Regions from separate parts of the Synechococcus sp. R60.1 genome, predicted to be linked through region 2. Evidence: predicted binding sites of a transcription regulator. Region 2 holds the regulator's gene; each other region holds the start of a gene.
What was found. The regulator NtcA, encoded in region 2, controls nitrogen genes in cyanobacteria. The targets are predictions, from matches to a motif close to GTANCNNNNGNTAC.

Region 1 (7,136 bases), on a different contig from region 2:
GGCAGCTGTGCTGGCAGCCATTCAATCCGGTTGGCAGGCGGCCCTCATGGCTCCCACCGAGGTTTTGGCCGAGCAACACTACCGCAAGTTGGTGGAATGGCTCAGCCAGCTGCAGGTGCCCGTTGAACTGTTGACTGGATCCACGCCCCCTGCTAAGCGCCGGGAGATCCTGCGGCAGTTGCAGACCGGGGAATTGCCCTTGGTGGTGGGCACCCATGCTCTCATCCAGCCGGTAGTGCAGTTTCGCAACCTGGGCTTGGTGGTCATCGACGAGCAGCACCGCTTTGGCGTGGAGCAGCGGGCCGCTCTGCAACAGAAAGGGGATCACCCCGATGTTCTCACTATGACCGCTACCCCCATCCCCCGCACCCTCACCCTGGCCCTGCATGGGGATCTGGATGTTACCCAAATTGACGAGCTGCCGCCGGGGCGCAAGCCCGTGCACACCCTGGTGGCCCGGCCAGGGGATCGCCTGCAGGTGATGCGGCTTATCGAGCGGGAAATTGCCCAAGGGCGGCAGGCCTACGTGGTGCTGCCGTTGATTGAAGAGTCGGAGAAGCTGGATCTCAAATCTGCCATCGAGGAACACCAGCGTCTGCAGGAAAAGGTCTTCCCCCAATTTCGGGTGGGCCTGCTGCACGGGCGCTTGACCAGTAGCGAGAAGGAAGCTGTCATTGCGGCCTTTCGCCGGCGGGAGCTGGATATTCTGGTCTCTACCACGGTGGTGGAGGTGGGGGTAGATGTGCCCAATGCCTCGGTGATGCTGGTGGAGCATGCGGAGCGCTTTGGGCTCTCCCAACTGCACCAACTGCGGGGGCGGGTAGGGCGGGGATCTGACCAGGCCTACTGCATCCTGATGACAGGATCCAAAAGCGAGGAGGCCCTGCGGCGGCTCAAGGTGCTGGAGCAGTCCCACGACGGGTTTTTCATTGCCGAGATGGATCTGCGCTTCCGCGGCCCAGGGGAGGTGATGGGCACCCGCCAGTCGGGGCTACCCGATTTTGCCCTGGCCAGTCTCATGGAGGATCAAGAGGTGCTGCAGCTGGCCCGCCAGGCGGCAGAGCAGCTTATTGTCCAAGACCCTGACCTGAAGCGCTGGCCCCCCTTAAGCCGCATACTGGAAGAGCGTCAGGCCCGTCTCTTGGGCCCTGGGTTGTTGACCTAAGCTAGGGGCAATTGGAGCACTATGCCCTATACTCTCGAAGACTTAAAAGCCCACGGCCTTTCCCCGGCGGAATATCAACAGATCCAGCAGCAGCTGGGCCGGGATCCCAACCCCAACGAGCTGGCCATGTTTGGGGTGATGTGGTCAGAGCACTGCTGCTACAAAAACTCCCGCCCTCTGCTGAAAAACTTTCCCACCACGGGCGAGCGGGTAGTGGTGGGGCCGGGGGAAAATGCCGGCGTAGTAGATCTGGGGGAGGGGGATTGGCTGGCGTTTAAGATCGAGTCCCACAACCATCCTTCGGCAGTGGAGCCCTTCCAGGGGGCAGCTACCGGCGTGGGAGGGATCCTGCGGGATATCTTTACCCTGGGCGCCCGTCCCATTGCCCTGCTTAACTCGCTGCGCTTTGGGCCGCTAACAGATCCCCGCAACCGCCGCCTCATGGCCAGGGTGGTGGAAGGGATCGCCCACTACGGCAACTGTGTCGGGGTACCCACAGTGGGGGGAGAAGTGGCGGTGGATCCCTGCTACAGCGGCAATCCCTTGGTCAACGTCATGGCTCTGGGGCTGCTGGAGACGCCGGCAGTGGTGAAATCGGCAGCGCGGGGGGTGGGGAACCCGGTCTTGTACGTGGGCGCCACCACCGGGCGGGATGGCATCCGCGGCGCCAGCTTTGCCAGCGCCGAGCTCAAGGAGGATGCGCAGCAGGATCGGCCGGCAGTGCAGGTGGGGGATCCCTTCCTGGGCAAGTGCCTCATCGAGGCCTGTCTGGAGGCCTTTGCCACAGGAGCTGTGGTGGCTGCCCAGGATATGGGGGCAGCCGGGATCACCTGCTCCACCGCGGAGATGGCCGCCAAGGGAGGGGTGGGGATCCGCTTTGACCTCGACCGAGTGCCGGCGCGGGAAAGCGGCATGGCTGCCTGGGAATACCTGCTCTCGGAATCCCAGGAGCGGATGCTGCTGGTGGTGCAAAAAGGCCGCGAGGCGGAGGTGATGGAGATCTTCCACCGCTGGGGTTTGCAAGCTAGTGTGGCCGGGGAAGTCATTGCCGAGCCGCTGGTGGAGATCTGGCACCAGGGATCCTGCGTGGTGCAGGTGCCGGTGCGGGCTTTGGCCGAAGACACCCCCGTCTATGTCCGTCCGGTGTTGCCAGAGCCGCCAGCCTACGTGCAGGCAGCGTGGCAATGGGATCCCGCCACTCTACCCCCTTGTGATTGCCAGGGGATCCACCTCGCTCAGGCAACGCTGGCATGGAAAGAGGTGCTGCTGCAGCTTTTGGCCAGCCCCACCCTGGCCAGCAAAGCCTGGATCTATCGCCAATACGACCACCAGGTGCAAAACAACACCGTCCTTTGGCCGGGCCAGGGAGATGCGGCGGTTATCCGCATCCGTTCCCAAAAGTTTGGCGTGGGCGAGGTGCCGCCCCTGCGAGCTTCCCGCAAGGCCATCGCTGCCACCCTGGATGGCAATGGCCGCTGGGTGTATTTGGATCCCTACGAGGGGGCCAAGGCAGCCGTGGCGGAAGCTGCCCGCAACCTCACCTGTGTGGGGGCCGATCCCCTAGCTGTTACCGATAACCTTAACTTTGGCAATCCCGAAAACCCGGTGGTGTACTGGCAGCTGGCCCTGGCCTCTCGGGGGATTGGAGATGCCTGCCGTGCCCTCGGTACGCCGGTAACGGGGGGAAACGTTTCTCTCTACAACGAGACCCTCACCCCCCAGGGATCGCAGGCTATCTACCCTACCCCTGTCATTGGCATGGTGGGTCTTATTCCCGACTTGAAATGCATCTGTGGCCAGGGGTGGCAGCAAGAAGGGGATCTCATTTACCTCCTGGGATCCCAGGCCCTCACCAGCTTGGGGGGCAGCGAGTATTTGGCGGTCATCCACCAGCAAGTTACGGGCCGGCCCGCGCCAGTGGATCTGGAATTGGAAAAGCGGGTGCAAGCTGCCTGTCGCCATGGAATCCGCCAGGGCTGGGTGCGCTCTGCCCACGACTGCAGCGAGGGGGGATTGGCTGTGGCTTTGGCAGAAGCCTGCTTGAGCGGAGGCCGCGGCGCAACCCTCTCCCTGGCTCCTGGATCCTTGCGCTGGGATCAGGCCCTGTTTGGCGAGGGATCCAGCCGCATCCTAGTCTCCGTAAGCCCGGCCCACCGTTCCCTCTGGGAAGCCTATTTGGAGTCCCAGCTCCCCGGCCAGTGGCAGCTTGTGGGAGAGGTGGGATCCCCTGCGGATCCCCTGCTCTTAAGGACGGCAGAAGAGGATCCCTTACTGGTGGTGTCTTTGGCAGCCATGCAGGCCGCCTACCACGGTGCCTTTTCGGACTAGCTGAGCCTCGGTTGGGAAACCGTTTTCTGCGCCCAGCTCCCTTCTCCCTTGGGGAGAGGGGCCAGAGGTTGGAGAGGACAACATCCTTAGGGGGATTTTTCCTCACACAAATTGGCCTGGATCACCTCTCGATATTGGGACTTGGGCTTAACGCCCACCAACTGGGCCACCAGCGTCTTGTTTTTGAAAAATTGCACCGTCGGGGTGCCCGCCACCCCCCCTGCCTCTGCAATCTCCGGATCTTTCTCAATATCGATCTCCACCACGTGCAGCTTGTCCGAGAACTCATCGATGATCTTGTTCAAGATCGGCTTGAGGGCATGACAAGGGGCACAGGTGGGGGCGGTGTACTTGACCATGAGCAGGCGATCGCTTTCGTGGTAGAGTCGCCGCAGGGCATAGCTCCCCTCATGGCAAGTCTTGCTGAAGTCTAAGTCATCCTGTCCATTCTCCTCAAAGCTGGCCTCCTCAACAGCAGGATCCCCAGCAGACTCTGCCGCAGAAGTCGCAGCAGGGCTGGGTTCAGGATGGCTTTGGGGAAGGACGTGATACTCCTGGGCCAAGCCGTGTTCCGAGAGCCAGCGCTCTGCCAACATGGCCGCCATACAGCCAGTGCCGGCAGCGGTAATCGCCTGACGAAACTCGTGATCCTGCACGTCGCCGGCGGCAAACACCCCCTCCACACTGGTGGCCACGGATCCCGGGCGGGTGACGATGTAGCCGACTTCATCCAGTTCCAGTTGTCCTTTGAACAAGTCGGTGTTGGGCTTGTGGCCAATGGCATAAAATAGGCCACCCACTGACATCTCGCGTATTTCGCCGGTTTGGTTGTTCCGCACTTTCACCCCGGTCAGGCGCAGGCCGTCGCCCATCACTTCCACCGCCTCGGTGTTCCAGTGCACAGTGATCTTGGGGTTGTTGAGAACACGATCCTGCATGGCCTTGCTGGCCCGCATTTTGTCGCTGCGCACCAGCATGTGCACGTGGGATCCAAACTTGGTCAGGTAGGTGGCTTCCTCACAAGCAGTATCGCCGCCGCCGATCACCACCAATTCCACCCCTCTGAACATGGGCATAGCCCCATCGCAGACAGCACAAGCTGACATGCCCCGGTTCCAGTAGGTCTCCTCCCCCGGCAGGTGTAGGCGCTTGGCTGTGGCCCCGGTGGCGATGATCAGGCTGTGGGTGCGCAATTCCCGCTCGTCAGAACGGACGACAAAGGGCCGCTGGCTTAAATCCACAAAGGTGACATCTTCGGTGTAAAGTTCTGCCCCCCACCGCTGCGCTTGAGCCCGCATGTTCTTCATCAGTTGGGGGCCGGTGATGCCCTCGGGAAAGCCCGGAAAGTTCTCCACCTCGGTGGTGGTCATCAGTTGCCCGCCCGGGATCCCGCCCGCCTGGAACCCCTCAAACACAACCGGCTTCAGGTTGGCACGCCCAGCGTAAATGGCTGCTGTAAACCCAGCAGGGCCGGAGCCGATAATCACCACATTCTCAACCCGACTTTGCTCTGTCATCCGATGTCTCTCCTTCTGCAATGGGAATAAAAGCCAAACTCATAACGACTACGCTTTAGCTTAACACCCCTTGGCGAACCGGTCGAGGCCGAGGCCTATTAGCCTCATTTTCGCTCGCCTCAGGCCATTGGGGCCTTTTTTGCCCATCCCATAGGGTTATCTCTGCCCAGAGGTTGGCCAAGTGGCGGCCATTGCCCAAGTTTTGGATCCCCAACACCCAATCTCGGTTGACCCAAGCCAGAAGGAAAAGAGGTGTCTGAGATGGCCAGCAATTTGGTCTTGGTCAGAAAGCGGAGCTCAAATGAATTTTGTATCAGAAACTACAAAATACCCGTGTTGGCCTTTCTAGGATGAGTGAGCGTTTTTGGCCTGTCTGGGTCGAAGCGTGGGGATCACCTGCTGGGATCCCATTTGTTTCAGCCACAGTTCCCCCAGTCTTAACCGCAACCCAATCAGGAGAGAGTAATGGCATCCACGCCCCAAGAAGTGCTTCAGATGATCCAGGACAACAACGTCCAGATAGTGGATCTCAAGTTTGTGGATATCTTTGGCACCTGGCAGCATGTTTCCTTCCACACCTCGATGATCAAGGAAGAAACCTTCACCGAGGGGCTTCCCTTTGACGGATCCAGTATCCGGGGCTGGAAAGCGATCAACGAGTCGGACATGTACATGGTGCCGGATCCCAAAACGGCTTGGATCGATCCCTTTCTGGAGGTGCCCACCCTCAGCATAACTTGCAGCATTGTTGAGCCGCGCACCGGCCAGCCCTATAGCCGCTGTCCCCGCAGCCTTGCCGCCCGTGCCGTTGCCTATCTGCAATCGACGGGCATTGCCGATACGGCTTACTTCGGGCCGGAAGCGGAGTTTTTCATTTTTGAAGATGTTCGCTTCGACCAAACCCAAAACTCGGCCTACTACTTCGTGGATTCCATCGAAGGTCGCTGGAACTCGGGCCGCGAGGAGAAAGGTGGCAACCTGGGCTACAAGCCTCGCTACAAAGAGGGCTATTTCCCGGCCCCGCCCACCGATGCCCATCAAAACATCCGTACCGAGATGCTGCTGACCATGGGCAAGTTGGGGGTGCCCATCGAGAAGCATCACCACGAGGTGGCTACCGGCGGGCAAGGGGAGTTGGGCTATCGCTTTGCCGATCTGATCACGGCTGCCGACTACATGATGGTTTACAAATACGTGATCCGGAACGTGGCCCGCAAGCACGGCAAAACCGTCACCTTCATGCCCAAGCCCCTATTTAACGACAACGGCACTGGCATGCACACCCACCAGTCCCTCTGGAAGGATGGCCAGCCCCTGTTCTACAGCGAAGGCACCTATGCCAACCTGAGCGAGACAGCTCTCTACTACATCGGTGGCCTGCTCAAGCATGCCCCGGCAATCCTGGCCTTCACCAACCCCACCACCAACTCCTACAAGCGCTTGGTGCCCGGCTTCGAGGCGCCGGTGAACCTGGCTTACTCCCAGGGCAACCGTTCCGCTGCCATTCGCATTCCGGTGACCGGCAACAATCCCAAGGCCAAGCGTCTGGAGTTCCGCTGCCCGGATGCCACCTGCAACCCCTACATCGCCTTTTCGGCCATGCTGATGGCTGGCCTGGACGGGATCAAGAATAAGATCCACCCCGGCGAGCCTCTGGACAAAGATATCTACGATCTGGAGCCGGAAGAGCTGGCCAAGATCCCTTCCACACCCGGATCCCTGCTGGATGCTCTGGAAAGCTTGCAGAAGGATCATGCCTTCTTGCTGGAGGGAGGCGTCTTCACCGAAGATCTGATCCAGACCTACATCGAGTACAAGATCGACAACGAGATCAACCCCATCAATCTGCGGCCTCACCCCTACGAGTTCGCCCTTTACTTCGACGCCTAAGCGGTGTGGCCGATTCTGCAGCGGGATCCCTGATGGGATCCCGTTTTTTTCCGAGGAAATAGCACCCCTCAATTGTGGATCCCTTGGGCAACTTAGCTACTTTTGGTCAACAGCACCTCGTGCCAGCGTTGAAGCGTCCTGTGCCGTCCATCGACCTGAGGAAGCTCAACCCAGAAACCAAAAGGGGATCCACAGCCGGGATCCCTTCTCGCTGAGCTCATGCCAGAGCATCAACA
Region 2 (7,136 bases):
ACTCTCGCACGCCGTCAGAATAGCGGTCGTCGAAGTTGAGGGCATCCCCCCAAGGGGTGTGGTACTTGTCGGTGAAGTAGGGGCCAAAATCCCGCAGGTAGTTCCCCTCCGGCCCCAGGTGGTTGTAGACCACATCCAAGATGACGGCCAAACCCAGTTGGTGGCAGGCATTGACTAGGGCTTTGAAGCCTGCCGCTCCTCCATAGCTGGTCTGCACCGCGTAGGGGTAGACGCCGTCGTAGCCCCAGTTGCGCTCTCCTGGAAACTGGGCCACCGGCATCAGCTCCAGCACGTTTACCCCCAACTCCACCAACTCCGGCAGGCGAGGGATCAGAGCAGCAAAGGTGCCCTCGAGGGTAAAGGTGCCTACATGCAGCTCGTAGAGGATCCACTGAGACAGGGGGATCCCCTTCCACCCCTGATCCTGCCAGTCGAAGCGGGGATCCACCACCCGCGAAGGGCCGTGGACGCCGTAGGGCTGGCAGCGGGAAGCGGGATCCGGCCGCTCCACTACCCCTGCCTGGGTGTGCAGACGGTAGAGATAGTCCACCGGCCCAGGCGGGATCCCGTCCACCTCCCCCTGCCAATAGCCCTGCTCATCCCGCACTAGAGTAAAGCAACGTTGGACAGGGCTGAGCAGCTTCAGCTCCACCTGCTCAACCAAGGGCGCCCACACCGAGAAGTGATAGCAGCCTGAGCCCAGGGGATAGGCGCCCATCCGCCCGGCCTGGAAGAAAGGAGAAGCCTGCAACACAGAATCTATCCCGCAACTCGGCTTCCACTATAGCGAGCATGCCTGGCAAAGGCCGGAGAGTGGGTTTTTGGCTTCTCCTCTGCCATAGTGGAATGGGTCTCTAGCGCTTAGGTCTCATGCTCAACTACCCGCCCAGCTATCCGGATCCCACCGTTGTCGACATCTACCACGGGCAGGCGGTACCGGATCCCTACCGCTGGCTGGAGGATCTGGATTCGGAGCAGACGCGGGCCTGGATTGAGGCGCAAAACCACCTTACCTTTAACTACTTGCAGCAGATCCCAGCCCGGCAGCGGATCCGAGAACGCCTGACCCAGCTCTGGAACTATGAAAAATACAGCCAGCCCTTCAAAGAAGGGGGCCGCTACTTCTACTTCAAAAACGACGGCCTGCAAAACCAGAGCGTTCTCTACACCCAAGAAAGTCTAGAGGGCCAGGCGCGGGTTTTGCTGGATCCCAACACCTTCTCGGAAGACGGCACGGTGGCTCTAGCGGGCATTGCCATCAGCCGCGCTCGCGACAGCGGTGCGGAGCACGCTGGACGGTATTTAGCCTATGGCCTCTCCTGCTCCGGCTCCGATTGGCAAGAGTGGAAGGTGCGGGACATCGAGACCGGCGAGGATTTGCCGGATCACCTGCGCTGGATTAAGTTCTCGGGAGTAAGCTGGACCCTGGACGGGCAGGGATTTTTCTACAGCCGCTACGACGAACCGGCCCCCGGCAGCGAATACGAAAGCGCCAACTACTTCCAGAAGCTCTACTACCACCGCCTGGGCACCTCCCAGTCAGAAGATGTCTTGGTCTATCACCGCCCCGACCAAAAAGAGTGGGGCTTTGCCGGCGGGGTTACTGAAGATGGGAATTACCTCATCATCTCCGTCTGGCGGGGCACGGATCCCAAAAACCTCATCTTCTACAAAGACTTGCGGGATCCCCAGTCTCCTGTAGTAGAGCTCATCCGCGAGTTTGAGGCCGAATACAGCTTCGTGGGCAACGACGGATCCCGCTTTTGGCTGTTGACGGACTGCCAAGCTCCTCGGCGGCGACTGGTGGCGATTGACTTGGAGCAGCCTGACCAGGTGCAGGAGGTGATCCCCGAGGCGGAGGAGACCCTGCAGGGGGTTAGCTTGATCAACAATCAGTTTGTGGCCTTCTACCTCAAAGACGCCCACACCCAGATCAAGACCTTTGCTTTAGACGGCACCTACCTAGGAGAAATCCCGCTGCCCGGGCTGGGATCCGCCAGCGGCTTTGGCGGCAAGCGCTACGACACCGAGACCTTCTACACCTTTACCAGCTTCACTACCCCGCCCACCATCTACCGCTACGATTTCACCAGCGGCACCAGCACCCTGTTCCGTCAGCCCCAGGTGGATTTCGATCCCCAGGCCTACGAGGTGCAGCAGGTGTCTTACACCAGCAAAGACGGCACCCGCATCCCCATGTTTCTCGTCCACCGCCGTGGCCTGACTCGGACAGGGGATCACCCCACTCTGCTGTATGGCTACGGCGGCTTTGGCATCTCTCTTACCCCCAGCTTTTCAGTGGGTCTGGTGGCCTGGCTGGAAATGGGCGGTGTCTATGCCCAGCCAAGTTTGCGCGGCGGCGGCGAGTACGGAGAAGAGTGGCACCAGGCGGGCACCAAGCTCAACAAGCAAAAGGTGTTCGACGACTTTATTGCCGCTGCCGAGTGGCTGATAGCCCATGGCTACACCAACCCCGCCAAGTTGGCCATCTCCGGCGGCAGCAACGGCGGCCTCTTAGTGGGGGCCTGCCTGGTTCAGAGGCCGGAGCTGTTTGCAGCGGCCCTGCCGGCAGTGGGGGTGTTCGACATGCTGCGCTTTCATAAGTTCACCATCGGCTGGGCCTGGATCTCCGAGTACGGATCCCCGGAGAACCCGGAGGAATTCAAGGCCCTCTACGCCTATTCCCCTCTGCACAACCTCAAGCCCGGCACTGCCTATCCCGCCACCCTGATCACCACCGCAGATCACGACGACCGGGTGGTGCCCGCCCACAGCTTCAAGTTTGCCGCTGCCCTGCAGGCAGCCCAGGGGGGATCCCAGCCCATCCTCATCCGCATCGACACCAAGGCAGGGCACGGGGCCGGCAAGCCCACCAGCAAGCTGATTGAGGAAGCTGCCGACCGCTGGGCCTTTTTGGTGCAGGTGCTAGGGATCCCCTGGGACGGAACGGGAAGTTAGCGAGCTCTAGGACCCAGGCCCACCCGACCGGCATAAACTGCCGCTTCCCCCAGCTCGTCTTCGATGCGCAGCAGTTGGTTGTACTTGGCAATGCGCTCGCTGCGGCAGAGGGATCCGGTTTTGATCTGCCCGGCACGGGTGGCCACCGCCAAGTCGGCAATGGTGGTGTCTTCCGTCTCGCCAGAGCGGTGGCTGATGATGGTGCGAAAGCCGGCTTGAACTGCCAATTGGATGGCCGAGACGGTCTCCGTCAGGGTGCCGATTTGGTTGGGCTTGATCAAAATGGCGTTGGCGGCGGCGCTGTCGATACCCTTTTGCAGGCGGGTCAGGTTGGTTACAAACAGGTCATCTCCCACCAGCTGTACCCGGGATCCCAGTTGAGCGGTCATGGCTTGCCAACCGGCCCAGTCTTCTTCCGCTAGCCCATCTTCAATGGAAAGGATGGGATAGTTGGCCAGCAGTTGCTGGTAGTAAGCCACCATATCAGCCGCGCTGTGGGCTTTGCCCTCAAAGTGATATTGCCCATCCTGCAGCAGCTCGTTGGCGGCCACATCCAAGGCCAAGGCGATATCTGCTCCCGGTTTGTAGCCTGCCTGTTCAATAGCCGTCATCAGCAGATCCAAAGCCGCCGCATTGGAGTCGAGATCAGGAGCAAACCCCCCTTCATCCCCCACACCGGTGGACAGCCCCTTCTGCTGCAGCACTTGTTTTAGTACCGCAAACACCTCAGCCCCGTAGCGCAGCGCCTCGCGAAAGCTGGCCGCTCCAATGGGCACAAGCATAAATTCTTGAATATCGACGTTGTTGTCGGCGTGGGCGCCGCCGTTGAGCACGTTCATCAGCGGCACCGGCAGCAGGTTGGCAAAGGGCCCCCCCAGGTATTTGTAAAGAGGCAAGCCCACTGCTTCCGCAGCCGCTTTGGCTGTCGCCAGAGAAACTGCCAAAATAGCGTTGGCCCCCAGGCGGGACTTGTTGGGGGTGCCGTCCAGGTCGATCAGCAACTGGTCAATACGGGCTTGGTTGAGGGCATCTTCTCCCTGCAGCTCCGACTGGATGGGGCCAAGGATGTTTTCCACCGCCCTCAGCACACCCTTACCGCCGTAGCGTTTGGGATCCCCATCCCGCAGCTCGTGGGCCTCGAAGGTGCCGGTCGAAGCACCGCTGGGAACCTGCGCCAAGCCCGTTGCCCCATTGGCTAGACCCACCAGGGCTTCTAGGGTGGGACGCCCTCGCGAGTCGAGGATCTCATGGGCGGTAATCCACTCGATGGCTGTTTCCACAGTTACACCTCAGCAATTGGCTAGATAGCTCTGGCCAAAGCCAGATCCCCCCATAGACTAGTAGGTTTTTGCCCGCGATCCGGTCAGCTTCCAGAAAACTTTAAGTCTGTCCTTTAGGTATAGAGATTCTTCAAGGCTGCAGCAGTAGACTGAACATAAGCCGGGTAGAGCTTCAACCAACCATCGAGCGGGGTTTGCCTGGGCAAGGTGCTACTCAGGAGGTGTTCTCCTCTTCCTTCTAGGCAAAGCGATGGCTCAGCCGCATCGGGTCGTGTACGGTGATCTTCTTCTTGTGAATGGAGATGTACTTCTTCTTGCGCAGCTCTCCCAACAGGCGGGTGATGGTGACGCGGGTTGAGCCAATGGCCTCGGCAATGGCCTGGTGAGACAGCTTGAGATCGATGGTGACCCCATCCGGGCCAGGCACTCCGAAATCGCGACAGAGGATCAACAAAAAGCTGACCAGACGGGATCCCATGTCGCGATGAGCCAGCGTCTCGATCATCATCTCCGTTTGCAAAATGCGGGACGACAGGCTTTTAACCAGCAACATGGCCAGTTCGGCGTTCTCCTGCAAGGATTTTTCCACCTGCTCGATCGGTAGAGAGAGTAACTCGGTAGGCGTAAAAGCCACCGAGTGATAAAAGCGGTCGGAGCGCTGTCCCGTGATAAAGGAGAGCACGCCGAAGATGCTGTTTTCGCGTAGGAGGGCGACGGTGATTTCCTCCCCCATTTCGTAGACCCGCGAGAGCTTAACCGCTCCCTTTACCAAAAAGTAAACCCGCTCCGCCGGATCCCCTGGAAAAAAAATGGTCTTCCCGCGCTCAAACGTTTCGATAACCGGAGGATGGTGAGGGCCTCCCAATTGCTTGAAGGCTGTGATCAGAGATTTTTCCGCTACGGCCACCGCCATACTCATTAACCTTTTAAGGTCAGTTTATACCTAAGATCAACCTATTAAGATCAATCTAGAAGCATTAGGCTAGGTTGCAACCCCTTGACTTCAGAATCGATGATGATACCAAGATTTACCCTAAAGTAGAAGGTTCTGCCCAGGCATCTTTGTAGCACGTGCTACATTTTTGAGTCTCGTTTTTGCCCCAGAAAGGGATCCCCAACCGAAAGCAGGGGTTAGGATAAGAGCCATTGTCGCTGGGGGTTGCGTCGGCCCTTGGCGGTAGAGAGTGGAGTGGGTTGGAACATTCTATCTATCTATCTATCTATGGGGAGCCCGGAGGCTGTTGTTGCTGCACCTTCTCAACTGAGCCGCCAGCATTTCACAGTGCGGATGCCGGATCCGGCCAATCACCTGCTGGAGGTGGAACTGCAGATCCAAGAGGTGGATCCAGAGGTGCCTTTGCGGCTGCGACTGCCGGTGTGGACGCCGGGATCCTACCTGGTGCGGGAGTATGCCCGTCATGTGCAGGAGTTTCAGGCGGCAACTGAGCAAGGGATCCCTTTGGCCTGGCGGAAGGTGGACAAGAACACCTGGCAGATCGATCCGCCGGGCTGTTCTGCCGTGAAGGTGTGCTACCGGGTCTATGCCTATGAGCTGACGGTGCGCACAAACCATCTGGATTTGACCCACGCCTATTTCAACGGGGCAGCGCTCTTCCTCTACGTGCCCGGTCGCGAGCGGGAACCTTACACCTTGACGGTGATCCCCCCCAAGCCCGATTGGCGCATCGCCACCAGTTTGCGGCCCTTGACCTCTCCTTCTGAGGATCCCACTTCCGGCCAGTCTTTTGTGGCAGAGGACTATGACGAGCTGGTGGATAGCCCGGTGGAGGTGGGCCTGCATCGGATGCAATCGTTTGAGGTGGAAGGGATCCCACATTACCTTGTGGTTTGGGGGTCGGGCACTCTGGATGTCGATCGGGCCGTTGCCGATGCCAAGGCCATTGTCGAAACCACAGCCGCATTTTTTGGTGGGCTACCCTACGACCGCTACTGGTTCATTGTGCATTTGTCGCCGGGAGGATTTGGTGGCCTTGAGCACAAGTACAGCACCACCCTTCTTTACTCTGGGCTAGAGCTGCATCAGCCAGAGTCCTATCGTCGGTTTTTGGCTCTGATGGCCCACGAGTTGTTTCATGCCTGGAATGTCAAGCGTCTGCGTCCTCTGGCATTGGAAAAGATCGATTACAACCAGGAAAATTATCTGGAATGTCTGTGGTTTTGTGAGGGGGCGACCAGCTATTACGAAAACGTCATCTTATTGAGGGCAGGGATCCTCAGTGCCGGCGATTTTTTAAAAGTTCTTTCCGAACAGATTGGCCGCTTGCAGCGTACTCCGGGCCGGGCCGTGCAATCGCTGCGGGAGTCCAGCTTCGACACCTGGATCAAACTCTACCGCCCCCACGAAAACACCCTCAACAGCCAGGTTTCTTATTACTTAAAAGGGGCTTTGGTCTGTTGGCTGCTGGATCTGCACATTCGCCACCTTTCCGGCGGTCAGGGATCCCTGGATACGGCTTTGCAGGATCTGTGGCAGCGCTTTGGTCGGTCAGAGAAGGGCTACAGCGACCAAGACTTGCGGGAGGCGTTTGAGCGGGCAGCCGGTGCCGATCTTGGCCGGTTTTTCTCCGCCTATGTGGAAGGCACGGAAGAGCTAGACTACAACACTTACCTACACCCCTTTGGCCTCACCCTCAAAGCCCAATTCAGCCGCCCCAACCCCAGCCCTTACTTGGGCCTTAATTTCAACGGCGAGGGCAATCGCATCAGCGCAGTAGAGATGGGATCCCCGGCGCAAAAAGCAGGCATCTGGGCCGGCGATGAGCTGGTGGCCCTGGATGGGTTCAGGGTGAGCGCCGCCAACCTGACAGAACGCTTGACAGCCTATCAGCCCCACCAGATCATTTGTTTGAGCGTTTTTCAAGCCGATCAGTTGAAACA
Region 3 (7,136 bases), on a different contig from region 2:
AAGGTTGCGCCCCTTCCCACTCAAACTGCACCACTCGCCCACCGGTCTCCGGATCCAAATCCAGGACAGTGGCTCTCAGCCCAGAGGGGGATCCCTGCTTGCTCCAAAAACCAATCCGATCCCCCACCTTCACCCGTTTGCCCGGCCTGACCAAAACCCGCCAGCTCCACGCCTGATCCGGCAGAGGTTGCGCAGCGGCAGGGATCCCTTCCAGGCAAGGCTCCAGCAGCAACACTTCGACCCGCGCCCCGGAGGGTTCCTTGGCCCCGAACAGGCGGGCCGGGATCACCTTGGTATCGTTGAGAACCAGCAGATCCCCCTCCCGCAGGTAGTCAGGCAGATGGCAGAAGCGGCGATGCTCGTGCCTATCCGGGTACACCACCAGCATCCGCGCCTGATCCCTGGGCTCCACCGGCGTTTGCGCAATCCGATCTGGAGGGAGGGTGTAGTCGTAGGAAGCTGTGAGCAGATCCGGATTGGGCTCCCTATCGCCCAAAGGCTCAGCCTCACCGGGGGGAGCGGCAGCAGGCGAAAAAGAGTCAGGCATGGAGATGAATCAAGATGGGGTTCTACGTGGATCCAGCATAGCCAACCGGATCCCGCCAACCCTCTCCCTTTTGAGGGAAGCGGCTAAACCTTGGCCACCACCACCTGCTGCGGCTGATCCTGATACTTGCCGGCGCGGTCGGCGTAGGTCACTTGGCAGGGATCCCCTTCCAGAAACAGAAGCTGGACCACCCCTTCGTTGGCGTACACACGGCAGTCGGCGCTGGAGGCGTTGGAAAACTCCAGGGTGAGATAACCCCGCCATCCCGCCTCAGCGGGCGTCAGGTTGGCAATCAGGCCCACCCTGGCATAGGAAGATTTGCCAATGCAGATCACGGTAATGTTATCCGGAACTTGCAGCCGCTCCAAAGACACCCCCAACCCATAGGAGTGGGCCGGGATGATAAAGTAATCCCCCATCTCGTCGTGGTGCAGCTCCACCGCTTCCAGATTCTTGGGGTTAAACCGTTTGGGATCCACCACTGTGCCGGGCACATGGCGAAAGATCTTGAACTCCACCGGCGACAGGCGGATGTCGTAGCCATAGGAGGACAGCCCGTAACTCAAAACGGGCCGAGATTCAACAGCGCGCACCAGCTCAGGGCAGAAGGGCTCAATCATCCCTCGCCGCGCTTGCTCACAGATCCAGCGGTCGTTTTTCAACATGGCTACAGCCGGCTTCCTGGAGAGTGAGGGCACATCTGGTGGACAAGCTCCAGTCTTATTGGGACTCCGCCCCCCTGACGCGACCCGTGTTGCCTAGGTCTTTCGGAGCGGAAACTGTTTGCGCTAGCGGTGCGGAGCAACATGGGCTGCTGTAGGCATAGCACCTGTGCCGCTGACTTGAGGGGGATCCAGAGAACAGGCAACATTCCCATCGGCAGTGCGGAGCCCTGGGCCTGGGATGCCACGTAGGCGCAGCTGCGTGATCAAGTCGGCCCGCTCCAGAAACGAATCCGGCATCTCCGGCCCGGTGATCACCATGTCCATGGAGATGGGGCGCTGGTCGATTAAGCTCAGCACTTCAGCTTCTGAGATCAGGCCCAACTTCACAGCCAAGCTCAGCTCATCCAACACCACCAAGTCATAGCGGCCACTCCTGACAGCCTCCTGGGTAAATTGCCACAGCTCATCCAATGCCACCCGCTCCTCAGGCTCTAGGTGAGGTGTATCGATGCACCGGTGCAGGCGACAGCGAACCCACTCCAAGGATCTGCCCAGGGAGAGACGATTTGCGGGCCCCTGATTGATCCCACCCTTGAGAAATTGCACGATCAGCACCCGCGTTCCCTGGCCTGCCAAGCGCATCGCCTGAGCCATGACGGGCGTAAACATGCCCCGGCTGGGGTGGGTGTAAAGCTGCAGGGATCCCTGGGGAACCAACTGGGCGGAGAGGGATCCATTCTGCTGAAGGAAAAGCTCGCCGGCAGCAGGGCTGGCTTGAGCCGCAGGCTGTTTGGCGCGGGCTACAGGAGCGGCATCCTTGGAGGAAGGCATAGGATTTGGAGAAGCAGTGCAAACCACGTTCTATCTCGCGAGCAGGCTAGAGAACACGGCCCTAGGTTATAGGGCCTACAAGTGGTGGAGAGCGTCGGCTATGGATTCCATGAAACACCACCTGTGCGTATCCGTCAATGAGTCGGTTCTGCTTCCGGCCAGCATACAAATCATCCCCAATAGAGTAATAGAAAATACAATCCTTGCCCATCCTAGCCTTTTGGCACAAGAGGCAATACCTGAAAAGCTTTGACAGGGGATCTCAATAAAATTTCAGGCCTAGCCCAGAAGCTTGTGTGTGGGGCTATCTCACTTGAGTATAGAGGTGCTCTATAAAAATTTGAGAAAAAGATCAATTTCTTCCAAATAAGATTAACTCTCACAAACAGGAATGCCAGCACCAGCAGCCCACCCACGAGAGAGGAGCAAGGGTCAACCTACCCCAAAAGCCTTGTCCACCAGGAGAGATAGTCATTTTTAAAATAACTATACATTTGGTCGGGAGCCGGGTAGGCCTACACATTAGCGAACATTCGTAGTAGAGAGAATTGTAACCAAAAGTCCAAGGAGTTAATTTCTAACCTCGAGAGTGAAGAAATATAAATTCGTCAATCATCTTCGTCAAAAAATGGATTATTGACAATACTTTTTTGAAAACCAGCATCTGATTTAGCAGAAGCGTAAAGAATTGCGTGCCTTTTATACTCTGAGGTCGTCTTCTTCAAGAGATCGCCTCTTTGATCATTTTTCTTACCGGTCTCAAGGCCAATGTTTTCTACTTAATTTAATCTCTATTTCTGTTATGAGAAATGAGCATTGGGCGTTCAGTTTGGATCCCACTTAAAATTGACCTGAAAAAGCTCTGGGGCTTTGGGTGCTGAGATTGCCGGGATCCCATTGCGCAATCAAAGCCGAGTCCTTCCTCTGGCGGGGGGAGAGATCTTTTTCTTGAGAAGGTAGATCCAATCCTGGAGAATACCTGATCCCTCATCCAAGCAGCCGGGAAGTCCGGGGATCCCACCCTCGATCCCTGGATCAAAGGGAAAAGACTCCATCCCGCCGGCACAAAAGTTTTCTGTCACCGACTTGGGCTTGGGAAAAACCCTAGGCCATTGTGAACTCGGGGTGTACGCCGCCGGGATGGACTGGGATCCGTCTCGCTGTTGAGTGGGCTGGCTTCTGGGTGTCGGTGTTCCCAATTGACGGCTTCTCCCCCCAGCACCAAGGTGGAAGCATTGCCCCCATCCAAGTTCAAGGCATGGCGACAGCCCAATTGCTGCATCAACTGCGCCATCTCCAGCAGGGTAAGCCCTTGGTTTTCCTGGGCATTGCCGGCGGTCACCAGCAGCAAATGTCCGCTGTCCAGTTGGCCGATGGCACTGCGGGCGGCTCGCTGCCTGCGAAAGAGGGGTTGAAATGCCTCCAATCGGGCATCCAAAACCACCTGCCCATCTAAGAGCAAGAGCGGCCCTGCGCCCAAGAGGTGAGGATAGGCTTCCAGCTCAGGCGGATCCAAGCGCAGATAAAAGCTGAGGCGATCCCCAGGAACCAGCTTGCGGGCTTCTAGGGCACCTTCTAGCCCCCGCCCTGCCAATACATACCCCTCACTGGGAATCTGTACCGTTAAACTGCCGGCCAGGCCAGCCATCAGAATCTCTTGCACCCGATCCTCCCGCACCATCACGAGCATTTCGTCGTCCGTTTGGGTGGTGTAGGTGGATCCCCAGTCGGGGGTGAACTGGGAGATGCCGGGCAGGATATAGCCTGTATTGATGCCCACCACTGGGATTTGATCCCCAATGGCATTGCGCAGCTCTGCTTGCATCCGCAAACGGGCAAAGCGCACGGATCCCCCTTCTTGCCCTGCCGTCCCATCCGACCAGGCGATGACCCCACGACCCAAAATGGGGCTGGAGATCCAACGGCCATCCCGACGAATTGCCCCCAGCGGCTGACGGGTGTTGCGGTTGAAAAACCCACCGTTAATGGCGGCTACTGCTCCCTGTTCGGGGCCAAAGGAAGACAGCTCCCCCAGACCCACCAGCCCCGCAGGTGCAGCCCAGATAGGCCGCAGTTGGCCCGCTGCGAGAGAAATGACCACGATAGAAACGGGGATCCGATTGTCTCCAACCCAAACCTCCTTCTGGTACAAAGGGATCCCTTGCACCACCCGCACCGGCTGCACACCGAGGGTCACCTGAGCTTGAGCAGCCACGCTGGGCAAAAAGAGAGCAGCAGTGCAGGCTAACCCCCAGCCCATGACCCAGGCGCTCAGCTTGGTTTTGGACATGTCTTCACGTCTTTAGGGCTTCACCATTGTCATTGGGAGATGATTATCCCCCTGCGGCAAAGGTTCCCATCACAATGAGCGACAACAGGATCCCGGGAAAGAGCAGCGTCACCAAGATCAGCAGTTCGGATAGGGTCATTGGGGAATGCTACCTACTTAAGGATTGAGCCAACACAGCAGCCCTAATTTTCACCCTAGCGATCCTATGGAAGTGGCCCAGGATCCCTTTGGGATCCCTTAACACTCGATCACCGGTTTTTGCGGCTGCCCGTGCATGCCATCTCTCGCTCTGCCGACAGTATCCTGGCAAGGGGAAAGCCTCATCCAACGGTTCCTATGGGCATCCAAGGCAAACGCATTGCCGTCGAACCCGGCCATCTTCGCCCCTGGCTCAAAGAGGCTGTTTTGGCAGGGGGTGGCAAAATTGTGCCCCTGGCAGAAGCAGAAGCCTTGGTCTGGGCCGATGCCTTTGATGTGCCCGGCCTGAAGTGCTGTCTGGCGGAAGGGAAAGGGATCCGCTGGGTGCAGCTGCCCTGGGCAGGGGTGGAACCCTTTGTTCGGGCGGGAGTCTTGGATCCCGCTTATGTGTGGACTTGTGGCAAGGGGGTCTATGCCCAGCCAGTGGCGGAACATGCCTTGGCCTTGACCTTGGCCGGCTTGCGCGACTTGAAGATCCGCGCCTTGGCCCAAACTTGGCAGGAGGGCTCCGGTACCAGCCTCTGGGGTAGCCGTGTGGTCATTTTCGGGGCCGGGGGCATCGCCCAAGAGTTGATCAAGCTGTTGCAGCCTTTTCAATGCTCCATCGACGTGGTGCGTCGCAAGGCGGATCCCTTGCCGGGGGCCACGCGGGTGGTGACACTCGCGGAACGGCAAACGGTGTTGGCAGGGGCAGATGTGGTGATCCTGGCTTTGGCCCTCACGCCGGAAACCGAGGGGATCATCGCCCAAGCTGAGTTGGAGCAGATGGGATCCCAGTGCTGGCTGGTGAATGTGGCGCGAGGCAAGCACATCGTGACCTCCGACTTGGTGGCCGCCCTGCAGCAGGGGGTCATTCGCGGGGCCGCCTTGGATGTCACGGATCCCGAGCCCCTACCGGATGGGCATCCCCTCTGGAGCTTGCCCAACTGCCTGATTACCCCCCACACTGCTCTTACCGATGCCATGATTGTCCCAGCCCTCTCTAAGCGGGTGCGAGAAAATGTGCGGCGCTTCCGGGCCGGGGATCCCTTGCTGGGGGTGGTGGATCCGGTTTTGGGGTATTGAGTCCTCTAGCCCCCCTCCCTTGGGGAGCCTGGGATCAGAAACATTTGGCGCCAAACCCTACTGCGAAGCCATCTCCCGCACGCGGGCAGCAATGGCCTCTGCCATCTCCTGAGTGCCGACAGGATCCCCTGTGGCCAGGTCATAGGTGACCTGCTTGCCCTCGGCGATCACCGCCTGCACCGCCGCCTCCACCCTTGCGGCAGCCTCCCGCTCTCCTAGGTAGCGCAGCATCATCGCCCCGGAGAGGATCAGAGCGCAGGGGTTGACTTTGTTTTGGCCGGCATATTTGGGAGCAGAGCCGTGAATGGCCTCAAAAACCGCAATGCCGTCGCCGATGTTGGCCCCCGGCGCCACCCCCAGCCCGCCGATCATCCCCGCGCACAAGTCGGAAATGATGTCCCCATAGAGGTTGGTGAGCACCAGCACATCGTAGAGCTGCGGCTTTTGCATCAGTTGCATGCACATGTTGTCCACGATGCGATCTTCAAACTCGATGTCGGGGTACTCCTGGGCCACCTCCCGCGCCACCTGCAAAAACAAGCCATCGGTGAACTTCATGATGTTGGCTTTGTGAACTGCCGTCACCTTCTTGCGGCCATTCTGGCGGGCGTACTCAAAGGCAAATTTGACAATGCGGCGGCTGCCGAAGTCCGAAATGGGCTTGATGCCAATGGCGGATCCCTCGCGGATGGGTTTGCCGGAAAGGCGCATCATTTCCTCCCGCGCCTGGATGGCTTCCGGCGTGCCCCGTTCAAACTCGATCCCGGCATAGAGATCTTCAGTATTTTCCCGCACCACCACTAGGTCAATGTCTTGAAAAGGGCTTTTGACACCGAGCATGGATTTGGCCGGGCGCAGATTGGCGTAGAGATCCAGCTCCTTGCGAATGGCCACGTTGACCGAACGAAAGCCAGTACCTACGGGAGTGCCAATCGGCCCTTTGATCGCCACTTTGGTTTCCCGAATGGACTCCAACACCTGGGGCGGCAAGGGGGTGCCGTATTTCTCGATCACCTCCACTCCTGCTTCTACCGGGATCCATTCGAACCGAACCCCAGTAGCCTCCAAGACCGTGGTCATCGCCTTGGCCACTTCCGGGCCAATGCCATCCCCAGGGATCAAAGTCACACGATAGGCCACAGATGCTTCTCCTCGCAGTGTTAACGACAGCGCAAAAACTCCGCCTTGCCAGCGTGAGAGGATCCCCTACAAACGGGTCAGACAACCGGGGATCCGTTGAGCTTAAACGACTATAGAACAGGTTGAGACCGAAAATGCTGCGTCCGCTACCTTGAAAAGACTGGGCTGGGGACAAGATTAGGAACTCGGCGGCAAAGAGATCCGCAGTTCCACCACTGTGCCACTGCCAAAGCGGCGACTACGCCAAGCAATGCTTGCCCCGATCAACTCGGCTCGGTAGCGCATGTTGAGCAACCCGTGGCCATGGCCGGGCGGCTGGGCGGGATCCGCCCCGCTCTTGGACTCCGGCATACCACAGCCATCGTCGATGATCTTCAGCTAGAAATCGCAGGAGCCCCGC

Region 1: the regulator NtcA is predicted to act here: its motif matches at 5,321-5,334, upstream of glnA (type I glutamate--ammonia ligase).
Region 3: the regulator NtcA is predicted to act here: its motif matches at 2,228-2,241, upstream of NW834_RS06535 (cob(I)yrinic acid a,c-diamide adenosyltransferase).

The regions. Positions count from the first base shown of each region.
Region 1 is NZ_JANSIA010000015.1:22,755-29,890, forward strand. It holds gene recG (ATP-dependent DNA helicase RecG) at 1-1,165, shown strand, start outside; gene purL (phosphoribosylformylglycinamidine synthase subunit PurL) at 1,187-3,493, shown strand; gene trxB (thioredoxin-disulfide reductase) at 3,580-5,010, opposite strand; gene glnA (type I glutamate--ammonia ligase) at 5,476-6,900, shown strand.
Region 2 is NZ_JANSIA010000103.1:2,633-9,768, forward strand. It holds gene treZ (malto-oligosyltrehalose trehalohydrolase) at 1-754, opposite strand, end outside; gene NW834_RS12200 (prolyl oligopeptidase family serine peptidase) at 871-2,958, shown strand; gene eno (phosphopyruvate hydratase) at 2,955-4,238, opposite strand; gene ntcA (global nitrogen regulator NtcA) at 4,477-5,151, opposite strand; partial or broken gene NW834_RS12215 (M61 family metallopeptidase) at 5,461-7,136, shown strand, end outside.
Region 3 is NZ_JANSIA010000034.1:619-7,754, reverse strand. It holds gene queA (tRNA preQ1(34) S-adenosylmethionine ribosyltransferase-isomerase QueA) at 1-547, opposite strand, end outside; gene dcd (dCTP deaminase) at 631-1,212, opposite strand; gene NW834_RS06535 (cob(I)yrinic acid a,c-diamide adenosyltransferase) at 1,336-2,043, opposite strand; gene NW834_RS06530 (phosphodiester glycosidase family protein) at 3,122-4,333, opposite strand; gene NW834_RS06525 (D-isomer specific 2-hydroxyacid dehydrogenase family protein) at 4,670-5,596, shown strand; gene NW834_RS06520 (isocitrate/isopropylmalate dehydrogenase family protein) at 5,654-6,736, opposite strand; gene NW834_RS06515 (hypothetical protein) at 6,914-7,105, opposite strand.